Regions from separate parts of the Bradyrhizobium sp. ORS 86 genome, predicted to be linked through region 1. Evidence: predicted binding sites of a transcription regulator. Region 1 holds the regulator's gene; each other region holds the start of a gene.
The links. Region 1 encodes PhoB, which activates phosphate uptake and scavenging genes when phosphate is short. Its sites were predicted from a motif close to TGTCATNNANCTGTCAT; they were not measured.

Region 1 (4,995 bases):
GGCGTCACGCCGACGCGCTTGTAGGCGAACAATTCGCCGGTGCGGCCCATGCCGGTCTGCACCTCGTCGAATGCAAGCAGCAGGCCGTGCTCGTCGCAGAGCTGGCGCAGCGCCTTGAAGAAGGCTTGCGGGGCCGAGCGCACGCCGCCCTCGCCCTGCACCGGCTCGATCAGGATGCCGGCGGTGTGCGGTCCGATCGCCTTCTTCACGGCCTCGATGTCGCCGTGCGGAACCTGGTCGAAGCCGTCCATCGGCGGACCGAAGCCCTCCAGATATTTGGCGGAACCGGTGGCGGCGAGCGTTCCGAGCGTGCGACCGTGGAACGCGCCTTCGAAGGTGACGATGCGGTAGCGCTCGGGATGTCCCTTGGAGAAGTGATAATGGCGAACCAGCTTGATCACGCCTTCCGTCGCTTCCGCGCCGGAATTGCAGAAGAATACGTAGTCGGCAAAGCTCTGCTCGCAGAGCCGCGCGGCGAGCGCCTCGCCGTCCGGGCTCTTGAACAGGTTCGACATGTGCCAGAGCTTGGTCGCCTGTTCCTGGAGCGCCCTGACCAGATGCGGATGCGCATGCCCGAGCGCGTTCACCGCGACGCCCGAGGTGAAATCGAGATAGCGGTCGCCGTTGGTTGCGATGAGCCAAGCGCCCTCACCGCGCTCGAAGCCGAGATCGACCCTGGCGAAGACGGGAAGCAGATGCGACGTGGCGCTGTTGGTCATGGCAATCACTGACGGGTTTGAGGCCGACAATTGCCGCGTGCCTTGACGCCAGCGCAGCAACGGCCAGCTTCGGAAAACAAAACGTGCCGCCTTTTCGGGCGGCACGTGGCGGGCATTGTATGCTGCGGGCAGTCTCTGTCAATCGCTACGAAGTGGCCTTCCTGCAGTGCGAAACGCGCGCAATCCGGAGCATTCCGGTGAGGTGGAAAAGCCTCATTGCAATGCATAAGTGTCGGAACATGTGGACGCGCTGCCGCGGACTCTTGCGCCAGAGTCACGCCATATTGTAGCGTTTGGACTGTCGGATACGACATCTCGTGCGGCAGTACTGGACCCTCTAAGTAGCTTTCGTTCTGCGTACACGTTCGGGCGCAAAACCGCGTCCGGCGAGGGCTAAGGGATTCTGACCGCAGGGATATTTGTCAGATTTGGCTCGCAGCGCCGCTCCGATGACTGGCCGGCGCAAGGCGAAGGGAAGAATGCGATGACGGTATTGACCTGGTCCGATGATCGCGTCGAGCAGCTCAAGAAGCTCTGGGAGGCGGGCCTGTCGGCCAGCCAGATTGCGGCGGAACTCGGCAATGTGACGCGAAACGCCGTGATCGGCAAAGTGCATCGGCTTGGCCTGTCCGGCCGTGCCAAGGCCCCTTCCACCGCTGCCCCGCGACAGCGCAAGGCCCGTCCCGCCCAACACATGATGCGGGTGGCGCGTCCGGTCTCGCGCGGCAACACCGCGCTCGCCCACGCCTTCGAGGTCGAGCTGGAGCCGGATCCGGTCGCCTACGACAATGTGGTGCCGATGAGCCAACGGCTGTCGCTGCTCGAGCTGAACGAGGCGACCTGCCACTGGCCAGTCGGCGACCCCTCGAGCCCCGAATTCTTCTTCTGCGGCGGCAAGGCGCTCACCGGCCTGCCCTATTGCGCGCACCACTCGCGCATCGCCTACCAGCCGGCTGCCGACCGGCGCAGGCCCGCCAACAAGCCGCCGACCCGGTGAGTAGCATAGGCCGTGGAAACAAAATCCCCGCGCAAGCGGGGATTTTTTTGTGAAGGGACCACCTCTACGTCACCAGCGTCGTCCTGCCGCAGGCCGGGCCCCATACGCTGCGGCTTGTGTTGTGAACGGGACTCGTCGTTCCAACTTCGCGCAACAATTTGCATTCGGGGTTATGGGTCGCGGCTTTTGCCGGGACGACGCTGTGGTTATTTGCTGCCGCGCCTTACGGCTGCGGCTCCGCCTTGGCGAAGCGGTCGTCGAGCGCATAGCCGGCACCGCGCACGGTGCGGATCGGATCCTGCTCGCGGCCGGGATTGAGCAGCTTGCGCAAGCGGCCGATGTGCACGTCGACAGTCCGCTCGTCGATATAGATGTCGCGGCCCCAGACGCTGTCGAGGAGTTGCTCGCGGCTGAACACGCGGCCGGGATGCTCGAGGAAGAACTCGAGCAGGCGATACTCGGTAGGCCCGAGATCGATCGGCCGGCCGGAGCGCGCGACGCGACGCTTCTCGCGGTCGAGCTCGATATCGCCGTAAGTCAGCACGGTCGCGAGCCGCTCAGGGCTCGCGCGGCGCAACAGGCCCCTCACGCGCGCCAGCAGCTCCGGCACCGAGAACGGCTTGACGATGTAATCGTCGGCGCCGGTGGCGAGGCCTCGCACCCGCTCGCTCTCCTCGCCGCGCGCCGTCAGCATGATGATCGGAAGCTGCTTGGTCTCGGGTCGCGCCCGCAGGCGGCGGCACAGCTCGATGCCGGAGAGGCCGGGCAGCATCCAGTCAAGCACCACGAGATCGGGAACACGCTCCTTCAGCCTTGTGTCGGCATCGTCGCCGCGCCCGACCGTCTCGACGTCGTAGCCTTCCGCGTCGAGGTTGTAGCGCAACAACGTCGTCAGCGCTTCCTCGTCTTCGACTACCAGAATGCGTGCGCTCATCGGTCTATGGTCTTTCTCTGTGTTGATCCGTTGCCCGAACGCGAACCAGCACCTTCAGCTAGCCGTTGCCCGGCACTGTGGTGGCAAAGGTGGTCATGTCACCCTTCGGGCGCTTGTCGGTGATCTGCTGGCCTTCGATCATGTAGAACACGGTTTCGGCGATGTTGGTGGCATGGTCGCCGATCCGCTCGATGTTCTTGGCACAGAACATCAGATGGATGCAGAACGAGATGTTGCGCGGATCCTCCATCATGTAGGTGAGCAACTCGCGGAACAGCGAGGTGCAGATCGCGTCGACCTCCTCGTCGCCCTTCCAGACCGCCATCGCGGCCGGCAAATCGTGTGCGGCGTAGGCGTCGAGCACCGACTTGACTTGCGACAGCACCAAGTCGGTCATGTGCTCCAGGCCGCGGATCAGCTTCAGCGGCTGGAAATCGCTCTCCAGCGCCGCGACCCGCTTGCCCATGTTCTTGGCAAGGTCGCCGATCCGTTCGAGGTCGGTCGCCACCCGCATTGCGCTGACGATCTCGCGCAGGTCGATCGCCATCGGCTGGCGGCGCGCAATCGTCAGCACCGCGCGCTCCTCGATGATGCGCTGCAGGCTGTCGATCTCGACGTCGGCGGCGACGACGCGCTTGCCGAGCGCGACGTCGCGGCGGATCAGCGCATCGACGGACTCGGTGATCATGCGCTCGACGAGGCCGCCCATCTCGGCGACCAGGCGGGTGAGTTCCTGCAGGTCGCTGTCGAATGCCTTGGCGGTATGTTCAGAAACCATCGCTTGTCTCCTCAGCCGAACCGGCCGGTGATGTAGTCCTGGGTGCGTCGATCACTCGGCGAGGTGAAGATCTTGTTGGTGTCGTCGAACTCGATCAGTTCGCCAAGATACATGAAGGCGGTCTTGTCGGAGACGCGCGCCGCCTGCTGCATGTTGTGGGTAACGATCGCGATCGTGTAGTCCTCGGACAGTTCCTGGATCAGCTCCTCGACCTTGGCGGTCGAGATCGGATCGAGCGCCGAGCACGGCTCGTCGAACAGGATCACCTCGGGTCGCACCGCGACGGTGCGCGCGATGCACAGGCGCTGCTGCTGGCCGCCGGACAGCGAGAGGCCCGAGGCGTTCAGCTTGTCCTTGACCTCGTTCCACAGCGCGCCGCCGCGCAGCGCCTTTTCGACCCGGTCGTCCATCTCGGACTTCGAGATCTTCTCATAGAGGCGGATGCCGAAGGCGATGTTCTCATAGATCGTCATCGGGAACGGCGTCGGTTTCTGGAACACCATGCCGACCCGCGCGCGCAACAGGTTGAGGTCGAGCTTGGGGTCGAGGATGTTGGTCTGGTCCAGCATCAACTGGCCGACGGCGCGCTGACCCGGATAGAGATCATACATCCGGTTGAAGATGCGCAGCAGGGTCGACTTGCCGCAGCCCGACGGGCCGATGAACGCCGTGACGCGGTTGGTACCGAGCGTCAGGTTGATGTTCTTCAGCGCGTGGTGCTCGCCGTAATAGAAGTTGAGGTTGCGCACCGTCACTTTCGGCGGCGCCTCTGGAAGCGGCACCTGGGGGACGTGGCTCGCGGCAGTCATCGAAACGGAAAGCTCGGTCATTTTGCGGCCCTTTCGGCACCTAGGATGCGCGCGCCGATATTGAGCGCGAGCACGGTGAAGGTGATGAGCAGTGCACCGCTCCAGGCCAACTCCTTCCAGTAGGCATAGGGGCTCTGCACGAAGTTGTTGATGGTCACCGGGAGATTGGCCATCGTGCTGGTCAGGTTCAGGCTGAAGAACTGGTTCGAGAGCGCGGTGAACAGCAGCGGCGCGGTTTCACCCGCGACGCGGGCGGTGGCCAGCAACACACCGGTGATCAGACCCGATCGGGCGGCACGATAGGCGATCCGCTTGATGACCAGCGAACGCGGCAGGCCGAGCGCGCTTGCCGCCTCGCGCAGCGGATTAGGCACCAGCAGCAGCATGTCCTCGGTGGTGCGCAGCACGACCGGGATCACGATCACCGCGAGGGCCAGGGAGCCGGCGATCGCCGAGAAGCCGCGCATCGGCACCACCACGGCGCCATAGATGAACAGGCCGATGATAATCGACGGCGCGCTGAGCAGGATATCGTTGATGAAGCGGATCACCGAGGTGAGTTTGTCATGTCTACCGTACTCGGCAAGATAGGTGCCGGCGAACAGGCCAAGCGGCGCGCCGATACCGACCCCGATCACGGTCATGATGATCGAACCGACGATGGCGTTGAGCAGACCGCCTTCGGTCGAGCCAGGCGGCGGGGTGTTCTGGGTGAAGAGCTGCACGCTCAGCCCTGCGACGCCGTTGTAGAGCAGCGT
Region 2 (4,995 bases), 680 kb from region 1:
TCGCAAGGCGCAGGTTGAAGGTGTATTCGGCAACATTGCGCGCGCTGATCGCGCCTTCCGATTCCGCCGTATGCCCCACATCGACAACCACCCGGAATGTCGCGGGATTGCAGGTTGGCGAGGCCGGCTTCAGCGCGGAATGAGGCAGGACGACCGGCCCGAGGGCGGCAAGCCGCGTGCCGTGGGGCTTTGGTGCGACGCTGCGCCTTGCCAACTTCGCCGGCCTTGCCGCCTTCACGCGCTTTGACGAGCCGGCGTGCTTTGACGAGTCCTTGAAGATCTTTGGCCGCCAGCCAGCATCGCTGGCTTCGATCGGCAGCAGCACGAGCGCTGCTATGGTGATGGCAATGAGGCGGCAAGGTCGAGACCTCGCAACGATGCCGCCGAGCACACGATTGGATTCGCAGCGCCTCATGCTCCGCCCCTTCGGGCCCCCAGCACAATGGCTCCGCTATCGATAGCGGAAGAGGTCGGTGGCGTCCATCCCGGTCAATTGCGGAGCCCCGGCCGTGCCAAGGGCGTCCAGCACAGCGGCGGTTCCGCAGCGGGTGCGAGCGGACTACGCCTGCTTCGGATCGAGCGTGATCGACCACAATTCGGCGTCGGCGCGATCGCGCAAGCTCACCGTCATCTGTCCGCTCCTGCCGTCGATCTTGACGTGACCGAAGAACTGCATGCCGGCGGAGGGCGGCAGATTCTGGCTCGCTTCGCCCGGCGCCTTCACGAACTTCACTTCCGGGCCAAACGTGTTGTCGAGCTCGTTCGGGCCGAACGTGCCGGCATGCAGCGGACCGGAAACGAATTCCCAGAACGGATCGAACTCCTGGAACTGGGCCTTGTTCGGGTTGTAATAGTGCGCGGCAGCGTAATGCACGTCGGCGGTCAGCCACACCGTGTTGACGATTCCGGCGGTCTTGATGAAACGGAGGAGGTCGGCGATCTCGAATTCGCGACCACGTGCCGGGCCGTCGCCCTGGGCGAAGGCTTCCGAGCCCTTTTTGTTCGCCGCATCGTCGTAGACGATGAGCGACAGCGGCATGTCGGAGGCGATCACCTTCCAGGTGGCGCGCGAGTTGAGCAGTGCGCGCTTCAGCCAGGCGAGCTGGTCGGGCCCGAGGAAATAGGCGTCGGGACCGTAGGCCTCCTGCAGGTTCGGGCCATTGGGGCCGCGATAGCTGCGCTCATCGAGCATGAAGACGTCGAGCAGCGGACCGTAGCTCAGCGTGCGGTAGACGCGGCCCGGCTCGACGATGCTCTCGCGCATCGGATACATTTCGTGGAAGGCGCGGGCCGCGCGCGCGGCGAGCAGCGTGATGTCGCGCTCCTTGTAGGTCGCGGGCAGTTGCTTCGACAGCGACCAGTTGTTGGTCACCTCGTGATCGTCCCACTGCACGAAGATCGGCACTTCGGCATTGAAGGCGCGCAGATTGTCGTCGAGGAAATTGTATTTGTGGGCGGCGCGGAATTCGTTGAGCGTCTCGGCGACCTTGGCCTTTTCCGGGATCGTGATGTTCTTCCAGATCTTGCCGTCGGGCTGCTTCTGCTCGGCCGAGATGATGCCGTCGGCATAGATGGTGTCGCCGGAATGCAGGAAGAAATCCGGACTGTGCTTCTTCATGGCGGAAAAGGTGAACATGCCGCCGTCGTCGGGATTGATGCCCCAGCCCTGGCCGGCGACATCGCCGCCCCACACGAAGGACACGTCACGGCGATCGCTCGGCGCGGTCCGGAAGCGGCCGACCACGGGCTCGCCGGCGACGTCGATGTGGGAGAGATCGCGGAAGCGGACGCGATAGAAGATGTCCTGGCCGGAGGGCAGGTTCTCCAGCAGCATCTTGGCGGTGAAGTCGCTTTCCGGCAGCGCCGCGATCGGCGGCAGCGCGCGGGCATCCCTAAACGATTCCGTGGTCGCGACCTCGACCATCATCTGCGACGGGCGGTCGGCCCTGGCCCACACTACGCCGCCATCGACACCGACGTCGCCGGATTGCACACCGTGGGTGATCGCCGGTCGGTCGGCGGCGCGGGAAAGGTAAGGCATCGCAATGACGCCGGCCCCCGTTGCTGCCACGGTCGACAGGAAGCGTCGGCGGGTGATCTTGTGCGAAAACCGGATCGTCATGGGGGCCTCCAGGGACAGGACGCAACACTGCGCCGCAAGCTGGCAAAGACCTAGAAAAATTCCATGACGGAGAGATTACAGGGCGAAGGCAGAGCGTTGGACGAGCGGGCTCCCGAATGTATCGGTCCTGTGAGGCGACCACGTTCGTCAGGCTCCCTCTCCCGCTTGCGGGGGAGGCGAAGAGAAGCTACGGATGGAGAAGAGGTCGGACTCGCGCTGCTATGCCGAGCCCGCCGCCCTGAACTGTGCCGCCGTGCGCTGCAGGTTCTGCGGCATGCTCATCAACAGCGCCTTGCGGTCGGCGACCGCGTTGTGGAACTGCTCCAGCGCGATATTGAACGCGGTCAGTGTGCCCTGTTCGATCGTGCCGTGCTCGAAGCACAGCAGCGTGTCGCGCAGGATGTCGTCGGCCTCCGCCTGCATCTGGTCGAGCTCGTCGGTCGAATCGCTGCGCCGCGCGGCCTTCAACATCTCCAGCAGGCGATCGCGCTGCGAGGTGTTGGTGTTGCGTTCGTCCTGCTTGAGATAGCCGGCGAACCACGCGCCGGCCGAGCCCATCGCCGAGAGCGCCATCAGGCCCCACCAGATGTAATCGCTGTAGCGATCGAGGAAGGTCTTTTCCTCGCCGTCGACGAAGGCGGCGGCGCCTGGATGCGCCGGGATGACGGCGTCTTTGTCGGTGTCGGGGGTCTCGATCTTGGCGGCGAGCGGGAAATCGCTCTTCAGCGACTGCCGGATCTGGAACAATTGCCGCGTGAACGCCGCCACCGTCGATTCCGAGAGGCCTTTGCGGGCGACGATGTGATGCGAGAAGCTGATGGTCTTGACCTCGTCCTCGGGCCGGTCGGCGGAGCCGAGCGAGCCGGCGGGGATTTCCGAGGCCTCATAGGCCGGGTGGTTCTGCGCAATCGCCTCGGAGGCGTCGATCGCGAGGAAGGTCGGCTCGTTGCCGTCATGGCTTGAAGCCGCGATCGCGTCGATGGTGATCTTGCTGTTGGCGGGCCCTGCCGCGAGATAGGCGTCGGCCTTCTGGTTGCGGATCGCCTCGACCGCCTCATTGACCGGGAACTGGACGATGTCGACCTTCATCGGATCGACGCCATATTGCACCAGGATCATCTTCAGCAGATTGACGTTGGCCTGGGTGCGGCCGACGACGCCGATCTTGTGGCCGGTCAGTTGCGCGATCTTGGTGATCTTCGGGCCCTTCCGCCGCTTGCCTTTCGCTGCCGGCGGAACCCACATCACCACGACATTCTTGCGCAACGTCGCAACCGCCTGCGCGTTCTTCGGCACTTCGAGATCGCCGCGGATGATGGCGAGATCGGACTTGCCGTCGGCAAGCACCTGCGCGCTCGCGGTAGCGCCATCGGTCTGCACCGGGCGCAGCTTGACCTGGCTATTGGGCTGGTTGTTGAAGGCCTGGGCCAGCGTCTGCACCAGCTTGACGTCGTCGCTGTTGGGCGGGCCGACCGCGATGCGCAGTGTCACCGGCCGCACCGCGAAATAGTAGCCTGCGGCCAGCGTGCCGATGATCGCGAGCACCCCCGCGATCAGCACGAAAATCAGCCGCTGCCGCGCAGAACGGGGCGGCTTGGGCAGTGTGTCGGCGGGGCCAGGGCCGTCGGTCATCGATCTCGCAAACAAAAGCTTGGGGCTCAAACTCGAAAGGGCCGGCGCGCATACATCTTATGTATGTAGCAAATTCCGGGGCCGGCCGATGTTACAACTCCGTCATGGTTAGCGGCGATAGGCCGCGATTTCGGCCTTAATTTCGGCATGGATCCCTCCCGCAGGCCGGCCGTTAGGCTAAGGTTGGGGCCCCAAAGAGGAGGGCTGTCATGGTGGAATTGCTGTCGGCGGAAGCCAGGAAAGCCGCGCTCTGGGAGTTGGCCGGCTGGGCGGAGATGCCCGGCCGTGCGGCCATCACGAAGACCTTCGTGTTCAAGGACTTCAACGAAGCGTTTGGCTTCATGTGTCGCACCGCCCTGGTCGCGGAGAAGAATGACCATCACCCCGAATGGAAGAACGTCTACAAGACCGTCGAGGTCGTGCTGGCGACGCATGAGGTCGGCGGCGTGACCAAGCGTGACATCGAGCTCGCCAAGGCCATGAACGCGATCGCACGGCAGCTCGGGGTCAATTGACCCAGCGACATCGCATGCTCCTCGAGGCTGCCGTTCGCGCGTCGGCGTCGCGGCAAGCGCGCCTTGCGGCGGCCGTCTTACATCACCAGATTCGCTGCAACGCCGCCCGACTGCTGCGCGGCGTCGGGGAACCCTGCGATGGCATCGACCGAACACAGCGTGGGATTCGAGCCGGCCGACCGGCTGGCCCAGGATCGCGAAAGCGTGCGCCGCCGCTTCTGGATCAAGTTCAAGAAGGTGGTGGCGCGACTGCCGTTCGCCGAGGATCTGCTCGCCGCCTATTACTGCGCCTTCGATCGCGAGACGCCGCGCCATGTGCAGGCGGCGCTGCTCGGCGCCATCGCCTATTTCATCCTGCCGTTCGACTTCATTCCCGACATGATGCCGGTCCTCGGCTTCACCGACGATGCCGCAGTGCTCGCAACCGCGATCCGCATGGTGGCAAGCCACATCACACCGGACCATCGCGAAGCCGCACGTGCTGCGCTGAAGCGCGCCACGCTGAGCGAGCAGTGAGCGGCGCGTAGCGAGCTCCGGCTGCCTCTTCTCCTTCCCCCCTGAAAGGGGGAAGGTCGGGATGGGGGTCAGCCGCAGGCGATACTGTGCATGCGGAGAGAGCAGATCCCCACCCGCTTTGCTCTGACGAGCAAAGCGACCTCCCCTTTTCAGGGGGAGGTTGGAGCCATGCACGGTCTGGTCTGGGCCGTCGTGCTTCGAGATGCGCGC
Region 3 (4,995 bases), 470 kb from region 1:
CCGGATGCCCTCTTGCTCGACCATCAGTAGGTCACCTTGCGTTCGACGAAGCGGAACTGGATCGCCGTCAGCATGATGACGATGGCCATCAGGATCACCGATTGCGCCGCCGAGGAGCCGAGGTTGCCGCCGAGCAGACCGTCGGTATAGACCTTGTACACCAGCGTTTCCGTCGCCTTGCCGGGACCGCCGCGGGTCATCGTGTCGATGATGCCGAAGGTGTCGAAGAAGGCGTAGACGATATTGACGACCAGCAGGAAGAAGATGGTCGGCGACAGCAGCGGGAAGGTCACGGTCCAGAACCGCCGCATCGGCCGGGCGCCGTCGATCGCGGCCGCCTCGTGCACGCTCTTTGGAATGCTCTGCAGGCCGGCGAGGAAGAACAGGAAGTTGTAGGAAATCTGCTTCCAGGCTGCGGCAAGGATGATCAGGAGCGCAGCCTGGTCGCCGTTGAGCAGCGGATTCCAGTCGACACCGAGCGCGCGCAGATGGCGCGAGAGCACGCCGAGCGACGGATGCAGCATGAAAATCCAGAGTACGCCGACGACCGGTGGGGCCACCGCATAGGGCCAGATCAAGAGCGTGCGGTACAGCGTGGAGCCGCGTAGCGGCTTGTCGGCCATCACGGCCAGCAACAGCGCGAAGGACAGCGAGGAGACCGCAATCGCGAAGGAGAACGCGAAGGTCCGCACGATCGCGTCGAAGTAGGCCGGCTCCTTAAGCAGATCGAGATAGTTCTCGAACCAGACGAAGGTGGTCGAGAGGCCGAACGCATCCTGCAGCAGGAACGACTGGATCACCGCCTGCGCGGCCGGCCAGTAGAAAAAGATCAAGACGATCGCGAGTTGCGGGGCAACCAGCGCGTAGGGCAACAGCTTTGATTGGAAAATCGACTGCTTTTGCATGAGGTCTGGAAAAATGGCAGGCCGCGGGATGCGGCCTGCCGGGTCGGTGGTCTAGCGCATCATCTCAGCGGACGGCGGTTTTTTCAAACTGCCGCAGCATCTGGTTGCCGCGTTCGACGGCGGCATCGAGCGCCTGCTTGGCGGTCTTCTTGCCGGCCAGCGCCTGTTCGATCTCTTCCGCCCAGACGTCGCGGAGCTGCACCATGTTGCCGAGCCGCAGGCCGCGGGAATTCTCGGTCGGCTCCTTGTGGGTCAGCTCGAGCAGCGGCGTCTCGAGATAGGGCTGGTCCTTGTAGAAGCCCTCGGCCTTTGCCTTCTCATACGCTGCCTTGGTGATCGGCAGATAGCCGGAAGCCTTGTGGATCCAGACCTGGCGGTCGGTGTCCGACAGGAAGGTCAGGAACTTGGCCACGCCCTTGTATTCGTCGGCCGACTTGCCGCCCATCACCCAGAGCGAAGCGCCACCGATGATCGAGTTCTGCGGCGCGCCCTTGACGTCGGGATAATAGGGCATTGGCGCCGCCGTGAAGTTGAACTTGGCCTGCGCCTTGACGTTGCCGAAGAACGCCGACGAGGTCAGGTAGATCGGGCATTCGCCCGAAGTGAAGCGGCCCTCACCGGTGTTGGTGCGGCCGGCATAGTCGTAGGTCTTGTCCTTTTGCAGCTCGACCAGATTTTCGAGATGCTTGACCTGCAGCGGGCCGTTGAACTCGAGCACCGTGTCGAAGCCGTCGAGGCCGTTGGCCTTGCTCGCGAGCGGCACGTTGTGCCAGGCCGAGAGCTGCTCGAGGTTGACCCAGGTGACCCAGGAGTTGGAGAAGCCACAGGTGGTGTAACCGGCCGCCTTCAGCTTCTTGGCGTCCTCGAACACTTGCGGCCAGGTTTTCGGAATCTCGGCGATGTTGGCCTTCTTCAGCGCGTCGAGATTGATCCACATCACCGTCGATGACGAGTTGAACGGGAACGACAGCATCTCGCCCTTCGAGGTCGAGTAATAGCCGGTGATCGCGGGCAGATACGCCTTCGGATCGAACTTCTCTCCGGCATCCTGCATCAGCTTGTAGACGGGTTTCACGGCGCCGGTGGCGGCCATCATCGTCGCAGTGCCGACCTCGAACACTTGCAGGATGGCCGGTGCGTTGCCGGCGCGGAACGCGGCGATGCCGGCGTTCATCGTGTCCGCGTAGCCGCCCTTATAGGTCGGGACGACCTTGTAATCGCTCTGTGCGGCGTTGAAATCGTTGGCGAGCTTGACGATGACGTCGTTGTTGGCGCCGGTCATCGCATGCCACCACTGGATCTCTGTCACCGCAAACGCGGGTGACGCGAACGCAAGCGTGGCAGACGCCGCTGCGACAGCGCCAAGTCGTCGAAAAAGCATCAAAATCCCTCCCGGATGGAACGTCAGGTTTCGTTACGCGCGTTAACAGCGCCGGATGACGTTCAAATGACCGTATAAACGAAAGCCATGGTACGGGGGAAGCCAGCGCGAAGGGAAGCGGTAAAAAAGGCGGAGATCGCAAACACGTCGGTGCAGTGCAACGTCAGGCGTGACATGGCACCGCAGCTCGGCGCTTGATTGCGCTCGTCCACCGGGGGGCCGAGGGAATCAGGCGAGATTTCTCTGGAGTGCTTGTTTTGTGTCTGCGCACCAAACGAGGCCGGCCCCACAATCGGTGCGGGGCCGGCCTTTGGTCGAAGCGACCTGGTTAGCGCTTGCGTTCGGGGCCGCAGACCACGCCCTTGTCAACCAGGGCACTGATCTCGTCCCCGGAGTAGCCGAACTCGCCCAGCACTTCCGCGGCGTGCTGGCTGAACTTCGGCGGCGTCCGCCGCAAATTGGGCTTGGTGCGATCGAGCCGGATCGGCGAGGCGACGCCCTTGTACCAATCCTTCTCGATGACGTCGCCGCGGTAGATCGTGTGCGGGTTGGTCAGCGCCTGGTCGATCTTCTGCACCGGCCCGGCCGGCAGGCCCGCGGCGAGCAGTCGGTTGCACAGCGGCTCGGCCTCGTGCTGGCTGAACACCGCGGCGAGCTCTTCGCGCAGCGCGTCGCGATTGGCGATGCGGTCCTTGTTGCGGGCAAAGCGCGGATCGGTGCCGAGCTCGGGTTTGCCGATCTCCCTGGCGAGCTTGCGGAACGTCCCGTCATTGCCGACGCCGATGAAGATGTTGTCGGTCTTGGTCGGGAAGATCGCGTAAGGAACGAGGTTCGGATGCTCGTTGCCGGTGAGCGACGGCGGCTTGCCATGCATGAAGTAGTTCGCGGTGTGCGGATGCATGATTGCAAGGCCGGTCTCGTACAGCGTGGTCTCGAGAAACTGGCCGAGGCCCGAGCGCTGCCGCTCCGACAGCGCCATCAGGATGCCGATCGCGGCATAGAGCCCGGTGGTGATGTCGACCAGCGGCACGCCGATCCGCATCGGTCCGCTCTCGGGCGAGCCGGTCGCCGCGATCATGCCGGTCATCGCCTGGATGATCGCGTCGTAGCCGGGATTGCCGCCGCGCGGGCCGTCGGCGCCGAAGCCGCAGATGCGACAATGCACGAGGCGTGGGAATTTCGCCCGCAGCACGTCATTGCCGATGCCCCATTTGTCGAGCGTTCCCGGCTTGAAGTTCTCGATCAGCACGTCGGCAGTCTCGAGCATCTTCATCAGCACCGCGCGTCCGCCCTCGGAGGCGAGATCGAGGCCGATCGAGCGCTTGTTGCGGTTGATGCCGACGAAATAGGCCGCGTCCTCCTCGTGGAAGGGAGGGCCCCAGTCTCGGACTTCGTCGCCCGCCGGCGGCTCGACCTTGATCACGTCGGCGCCGTGGTCGGCAAGGATTTGCGTGCAATAGGGGCCGCCGAGCACGCGCGTCAGATCGATCACGCGCAGTCCGGTCATCGCGCCGGTTGGCGCAGGGGTATTCATAGAAGCAACCTTCGCTCGGATGGTGTCGTGGGTGAGGGTCCAGAGCTAACGGTGTTCAAGCGAGGCAGCAATGCCCTCGCGCGCGCAGGCCCATGCAATCGGGCGCTCCGACGTTCGCCACGCGAACCGGCGCCCGTTTGGGCCGGCCGGGGAATCGATGGTCCGCCGGCGCGGCGGCGGACCATGGACGGAGGCGACTTAGACGACGGTCAGCTTGACGTCGACATTGCCGCGGGTCGCGTTGGAATAGGGGCACACCTGATGCGCCTTCTCAACCAGCGCTTCTGCGTCCGCGCGTGCAACGCCGGGCAGCGAGACCGCGAGGTCCACGGTGAGGCCGAAGCCGCCTTCCGAGCGCGGGCCGATGCCGACCGTCGAGGTCACCGAGGCGTCGGCGGGAACCTTCGGCCCGCCCGGAGAGGCCACGAACTTCATGGCGCCGATGAAGCAGGCGGCATAGCCGGCCGCGAACAGTTGCTCCGGGTTGTTGCCGGCGCCACCGCCGCCACCAAGCTCCTTGGGCGTCGTGAGCTTGACGTCGAGCGCGCCGTCGAGGGTCGCCGCATGGCCGTCACGGCCGCCGGTTGCCTTGGCGCTGGTCTTGTAGAGCACGTTCACAGACATCATGGTCTCCCTTGTTGAAATTCGACGATCAAATAGATCGCGCAAAGTTAGATTGCGCGCAATATAAATTATGCGGCCTCACATTTAATTGTTCGCAATTGAATCTGTGCCGCCGCAAGCCCACAATGACCCGGGAATGTGACACGACGGATTTCCATGGTCAGGAAACAGACGGCGGCCGATCAGGCGCTGCGGCTCGATAACCAGATCTGCTTTGCGGTCTATTCGACCGCGCACGCTTTCAATCGCGTCTACAAGCCGTTGCTCGACAAGCTCGGCCTGACCTATCCGCAATATCTCGTCATGCTGACGCTGTGGGAGCGCGACGGCGTCCCGCTCAAGGATATCGGCCAACGCCTGTTTCTCGATTCAGGCACGCTGACGCCGCTGCTGAAACGGCTGGAGGCGGCGGAACTGATCAAGCGAACCCGCAGCACCGAGGACGAGCGTCAGGTGCTGATCGCGCTGACGGCCCAGGGCCACGCGCTGCGTGAAAAGGCCAAGTCTGTCCCGCAGTCGATCCTCGCGGCATCGGCCTGCTCAGTCGGCGA
Region 4 (4,995 bases), 3.7 Mb from region 1:
CGCTCTTTCCGGAGCCGCGCCCAGTAATCCAGCCGCTTGCGGATCTCGCGCTCGAAGCCGCGGTCCGGCGGATCGTAGAAAGTCTGGCGGCCCAGCGCTTCCGGGAAATAGTCCTGCCCGGAGAAGGCATCGGGCATGTCGTGATCGTATTGATAGCCGGAGCCGTAGCCTTCCGATTTCATCAGCTTGGTCGGCGAATTCAGGATATGCTTCGGCGGCAGCAGCGAGCCGCCCTGCTTGGCGGTCTGCATCGCAGCCCCGAACGCGGTGTAGGCCGCGTTCGATTTCGGCGCGGTCGCGAGATAGATCACGGCCTGTGCGATCGCGAGCTCGCCCTCGGGCGAACCGAGGAAGTCATAGGCATCCTTCGCGGCGTTGCAGATCACCAGCGCCTGCGGATCGGCGAGCCCGATATCCTCCACCGCCATGCGCACCACGCGCCGCGCCAGGAACAGCGGGTCCTCGCCGGCATCGAACATGCGCGCCAGATAATACAGCGCGGCGTCGGGATCGGAGCCGCGCACCGACTTGTGCAGCGCCGAGATCAGGTTGTAATGACCATCGGCCGACTTGTCGTAGATCGGCGCGCGCCGTTGCAGGATGTCCTGCAACTGCGCGGCGTTGAACACCTCGCCCTTGCGCGCGGCGCGCCAGACCTCTTCGGCGAGCGTGAGCGATGCGCGGCCGTCGCCGTCGGCCATCCGCACCAGCACGGCGCGCGCCTCGGCATCGAGCGGCAGCTTCCTGCCCTCGACTCTCTCGGCGTTGGCGAACAGTTTTTCGATCGCGGCCGCGTCGAGCGAGTGAAATACCAGCACGCGGGCGCGTGACAGCAGCGCGGCGTTGAGTTCGAACGATGGATTCTCCGTAGTGGCACCGACCAGCACCACCGTGCCGTCCTCCATCACGGGCAGGAAGGAATCCTGCTGCGCGCGATTGAAGCGATGCACCTCGTCGACGAACAGCAGCGTGCCCTTGCCGGTCTCGCGGCGGGCGCGCGCGGCGTCGAACACCTTCTTGAGGTCGGCGACGCCGGAGAACACCGCCGAAATCTGCTCGAAATGCAGCTCGGTGGCGTCGGCAAGCAGCCGCGCCACGGTGGTCTTGCCGGTGCCGGGCGGTCCCCAGAACACCAGCGAGCCCAGCGTCCGCGTCTCCAGCATGCGCGTCAACGCACCGTCGGGACCGAGGATGTGATCCTGGCCGACGACATCGGCAAGTGTCCGCGGCCGCAGCCGGTCCGGGAGCGGATGCGGCGCATCCTGCTCCATTCCCGCCGCAGCGAACAGATTGGACGTCTCGCGTGGTTGCTTCGGGCTCATCCGCCAAGCGTCACGTTGATTTGCTGGCCGGCGCGCACCAGCGTGATCCGCCAGACCCGCGTCCCCGTCTTCGACGCCTTCTCGAGATCGCTGGTCCGCGCGATCTTCTGGTTGTTGACGGCAAGGATGATGTCGCCCTTCTGGAAGCCGACATTGGCCGCTGTACCGTCATCGGCAAGTTCGGTCACCACGACACCCTCGGCTCCCGCGTCGAGATGCAGCTCGTCGGCCAACGCCGGCGAGATGTTAGCGACCCTGGCACCCTGGAACGGCGAGCGCGCGGTCAGCACGATCTCGTCGCGGTTGGTATCGGGCGCGGTCTCCAGCGGCACGGTGAGCTTGACCGGCTTGCCGCCGCGCTGCACGTCGATCTCCGCGGTGCCACCGAGCGGACGGGTCGCGAAGCGATAGTCGAACGCATTGGGATCGTCGATGGGCGTCCCGTCGATCGCGACGATCAGATCGGACAGCTTCAGCCCCGCCTTGGCCGCCGGGCTGCTTGGCGCGACGTTGGCGACGAGCGCGCCGGACGGCAGCTTGAGCCCCAGCGTCTCGGCGATCTCGGGCGTCACCGCCTGCAGGCGCGCGCCGAGCCACGGCCGCTTCACCGCCTTGCCGCCGCTCTTGGCCGAGGCCACCACCACGCGCACCATGTTGGCGGGAATCGCAAAGCCGATGCCCTGCGAACCGCCGGAGCGCGAGAAGATCGCGGTGTTGATGCCGGCGAGCCGGCCTGTCATGTCGACCAGCGCGCCGCCCGAATTGCCGGGGTTGATCGCGGCATCCGTCTGAATGAAGAATTGATAATCCGTGATGCCGACCTGGGTGCGCGCCAGCGCCGAGATGATGCCGTGCGTGACGGTCTGGCCGACGCCGAACGGGTTACCGATCGCGAGCACGACGTCACCGACCTGCAACTGGTCGGAATTGGCGAAGTCGAGCGTCGCGAATTTCTCCTTGTTGGTGTCCTTCAACCGAAGCACCGCAAGGTCGGTGCGGCTGTCCTTCAGCACGATCTCGGCCTCGTATTCGCGCTTGTCGGCAAGCGAGATCTTGACCTGGTCGGCGCCCTCGATCACGTGATTGTTTGTGACGACGAGACCGGAGGCATCGACCATCACGCCGGAGCCGAGCGAGCGCTGCATCTGCTCGGGCTGCTGGCCCGGCACGCCGAAGAAGCGGCGGAAGATCGGATCGTCCAGGAAGGGATTGCGGTTCTGCACCATCTTGGCCGCGTAGACATTGACCACCGCCGGCTGCACCCGCTGCACGATCGGCGCGTAGGAGAGCTGCAGCTCCGCCTGTGAGGACGGAACGCGACGCTCCTGCGCCCCGGCAGGGCCAAGGCTCGCCGTAAAGGCCAGCGCGCACAGGACGGGAATAGCGGCAAAGCGGATGAATCGGAGCATTCTCACCTCTTGCGGAAAAACGCCGGAATATAGGCGTGTTCGTACGGCAATTGAAGGGTATCCGGTCCAATATCTGGCGCCTCGTCGGTGGGGTCCGCCGCCCAACCGAACGGTGCAAAACCGGTTCGGGACACGTTGATGCACGCCGCCAAGCTCCTATGATTGTCGTCCTCTCACTGCGCAACTGCGCTTGTTGCAGACATACGACGAGCGGAACAGCACGCCCGGACGGCGCTGTCGTGCGTCAGTCACGATACGCTCCTAGGACTCTGCTCGGTGAGTGGGGACTTCATCTCAACAGGGGAGCGTAAGATGGGTGCGACAAGGTTGGGTGCAATCGCGCTCGGCGTGGCGGGAGCTCTCGCCAGCTCGCCGGCACATTCGGAAACGGCCAACAGCGATGCGGAGATCGCGCTGCTCAAGCAGCAGCTCCGCATGCTGGAGCAGAAGATCGACAAGCTGCAGAAGCAGAGCAACGCGAACGCGGCGACGGCGGCCGCCGCGAATGCGCATGCGAGGGCGGCAGATGCAAAGGCATCGAGCGTCGCGAACGCCAATGCGGCCATTCCGGTCAAGGGGCCGACCGCGCCGTCCGGCGCCGTGGTGTCGATGCCGAACAACCGGCCGACGATTTGCACAGCGGACGAACAGAACTGCATCGCGATCACGAGTCGCTTGCACTGGGATGTCGGGGGCTACGACTATCGTCCCAATTCCGCGGGGACATCGCCGCAAAGGCTGGACAGCGGCGAGAATGTCCGCCGCGCGCGCATCGGCATCATCGGCAAGTTCCTCAGCGACTGGAATTACGCGCTGATCTACGACTTCGGTGGCTCATCGGACGGCTTCGGTGGCTCAGCGCCGGGATCGTTGCCGGGCGGCGGCGTCTCCGGCGTCGAGAACGCCTATCTGAGCTACACCGGCCTCAAACCGTTCGGCGGCAAGATGGCGATCGAAGGCGGCATCATGGACCTGCCCTACACGCTCGACGAAGCCACGAGCTCCAACGATATCCTGTTCATGGAGCGCGCTTCGGCCGGCGTCGTCGCGACCAACATCGCGGCCGGCGACTTCCGTTCGACCGTCGGCACCCGCTGGTGGAACGACCAGCTCTGGATCGGCGGCTATGTCACCGGACCGACCACGGGTGCGATCCACTCCGCGTCGAGCACCTCGCCGGCCGGAAGCACCGAGCAATATGGCGCAGTCGCCCGCATCGCCGGCAATCCGATCAGCGGCCACGACTATTCGGTGCATATCGGCGCCGACGCAGAATGGCTGATTCAGCCGGCGCGGAATCTGGTGACGCAGGCGCAGACGGTCACGCTCAGCGATCGGCCCGAACTGCGCATCGATCCGACCGTGCTGGCGACCACCGGCGCGATCGCCAACGCGTCGGGGGCGCAAGTCTACAGCGTCGAAGCAGCCGCGACCTATGGCCCGCTGATCCTGCAGGGCGAGTATTTCTGGTTCAATGTCGATCGTGGCGCAAACACCGGCCTGCCGCCGATCGGTGCGCCGAGCCTGAAATTCCAGGGCGGCTACGCGCAAGCCGGCTACGTGCTGACCGGCGAGACGCATACCTACAACGCTTCCGCCGCAGCCTATAACGGTGTCAAACCCGCGCACCCGTTCTCGCTCGACGGCGGCGGCTGGGGTGCCTGGGAAATCGCCGGGCGCATCAGCACGATCGACCTGAATGACCAGATCGGATCGGCAACCGGCATCGCGGGCGGACGGCAGACCGTCTACACGGCCGCGCTGAACTGGTACGTCAACGGCAACATCCGCTTCATGCTGGACTACCTGCATGGCAACGTCGCCAGGCAAGCATCGCCCACTTCGCCCGCCGACGTCGGCTCGAAGTTCGACGCCGTGGCGATGCGCACGCAGGTCGCGTTCTGACACGGCGTGATCGCCGGCGATCATCGTCGCGATAGCCGGCAGCCGCACCCTGCTCCCGGCTTTCGCTATGATCTCTTGCGCGGCTCAGGCCGCGCGTTTCGGTTTCCTCGATACCTCCGGCGCCGGTGCACAGGACAACCGCTCCTGATGGCTCTCGCCCCATGCCTTGAGGATATCGATCACCGGGCGCAGGCTCTCGCCGAGTTCGGACAGCGTGTACTCGACCCGCGGCGGCACCTCGGCATAGACCTTGCGGATCACGAGGCCGTCGTCCTCGAGCGCGCGCAATTGCTTGGTCAGCATGCGCTGGGTGATGCCGGGCATCCGCCGCCGCAACTCGCCGAAGCGCTGGGTGCCGG

Region 2: a site for PhoB is predicted at 2,186-2,202, ahead of P6U25_RS01475 (alkaline phosphatase D family protein). Genes of this name have one in related genera too.
Region 3: a site for PhoB is predicted at 2,342-2,358, ahead of ugpB (sn-glycerol-3-phosphate ABC transporter substrate-binding protein UgpB). Genes of this name have one in related genera too.
Region 4: a site for PhoB is predicted at 2,967-2,983, ahead of P6U25_RS15195 (OprO/OprP family phosphate-selective porin). Genes of this name have one in related genera too.

The regions. Positions count from the first base shown of each region.
Region 1 covers NZ_CP120699.1:7,338,032-7,343,026, forward strand. Annotated here, with positions in the region: gene P6U25_RS33950 (aspartate aminotransferase family protein) at 1-719, opposite strand, end outside; gene P6U25_RS33955 (GcrA family cell cycle regulator) at 1,204-1,716, shown strand; gene phoB (phosphate regulon transcriptional regulator PhoB) at 1,940-2,650, opposite strand; gene phoU (phosphate signaling complex protein PhoU) at 2,709-3,428, opposite strand; gene pstB (phosphate ABC transporter ATP-binding protein PstB) at 3,440-4,258, opposite strand; gene pstA (phosphate ABC transporter permease PstA) at 4,255-4,995, opposite strand, start outside.
Region 2 covers NZ_CP120699.1:311,006-316,000, forward strand. Annotated here, with positions in the region: gene P6U25_RS01470 (N-acetylmuramoyl-L-alanine amidase) at 1-415, opposite strand, end outside; gene P6U25_RS01475 (alkaline phosphatase D family protein) at 560-2,122, opposite strand; gene P6U25_RS01480 (TAXI family TRAP transporter solute-binding subunit) at 2,342-3,688, opposite strand; gene P6U25_RS01485 (4a-hydroxytetrahydrobiopterin dehydratase) at 3,964-4,269, shown strand; gene P6U25_RS01490 (YkvA family protein) at 4,408-4,785, shown strand.
Region 3 covers NZ_CP120699.1:103,591-108,585, reverse strand. Annotated here, with positions in the region: gene ugpE (sn-glycerol-3-phosphate ABC transporter permease UgpE) at 1-24, opposite strand, end outside; gene ugpA (sn-glycerol-3-phosphate ABC transporter permease UgpA) at 24-905, opposite strand; gene ugpB (sn-glycerol-3-phosphate ABC transporter substrate-binding protein UgpB) at 970-2,286, opposite strand; gene P6U25_RS00465 (CaiB/BaiF CoA transferase family protein) at 2,615-3,820, opposite strand; gene P6U25_RS00460 (organic hydroperoxide resistance protein) at 4,019-4,444, opposite strand; gene P6U25_RS00455 (MarR family winged helix-turn-helix transcriptional regulator) at 4,601-4,995, shown strand, end outside.
Region 4 covers NZ_CP120699.1:3,333,321-3,338,315, reverse strand. Annotated here, with positions in the region: gene P6U25_RS15205 (replication-associated recombination protein A) at 1-1,322, opposite strand, end outside; gene P6U25_RS15200 (DegQ family serine endoprotease) at 1,319-2,731, opposite strand; gene P6U25_RS15195 (OprO/OprP family phosphate-selective porin) at 3,044-4,636, shown strand; gene P6U25_RS15190 (winged helix-turn-helix transcriptional regulator) at 4,721-4,995, opposite strand, start outside.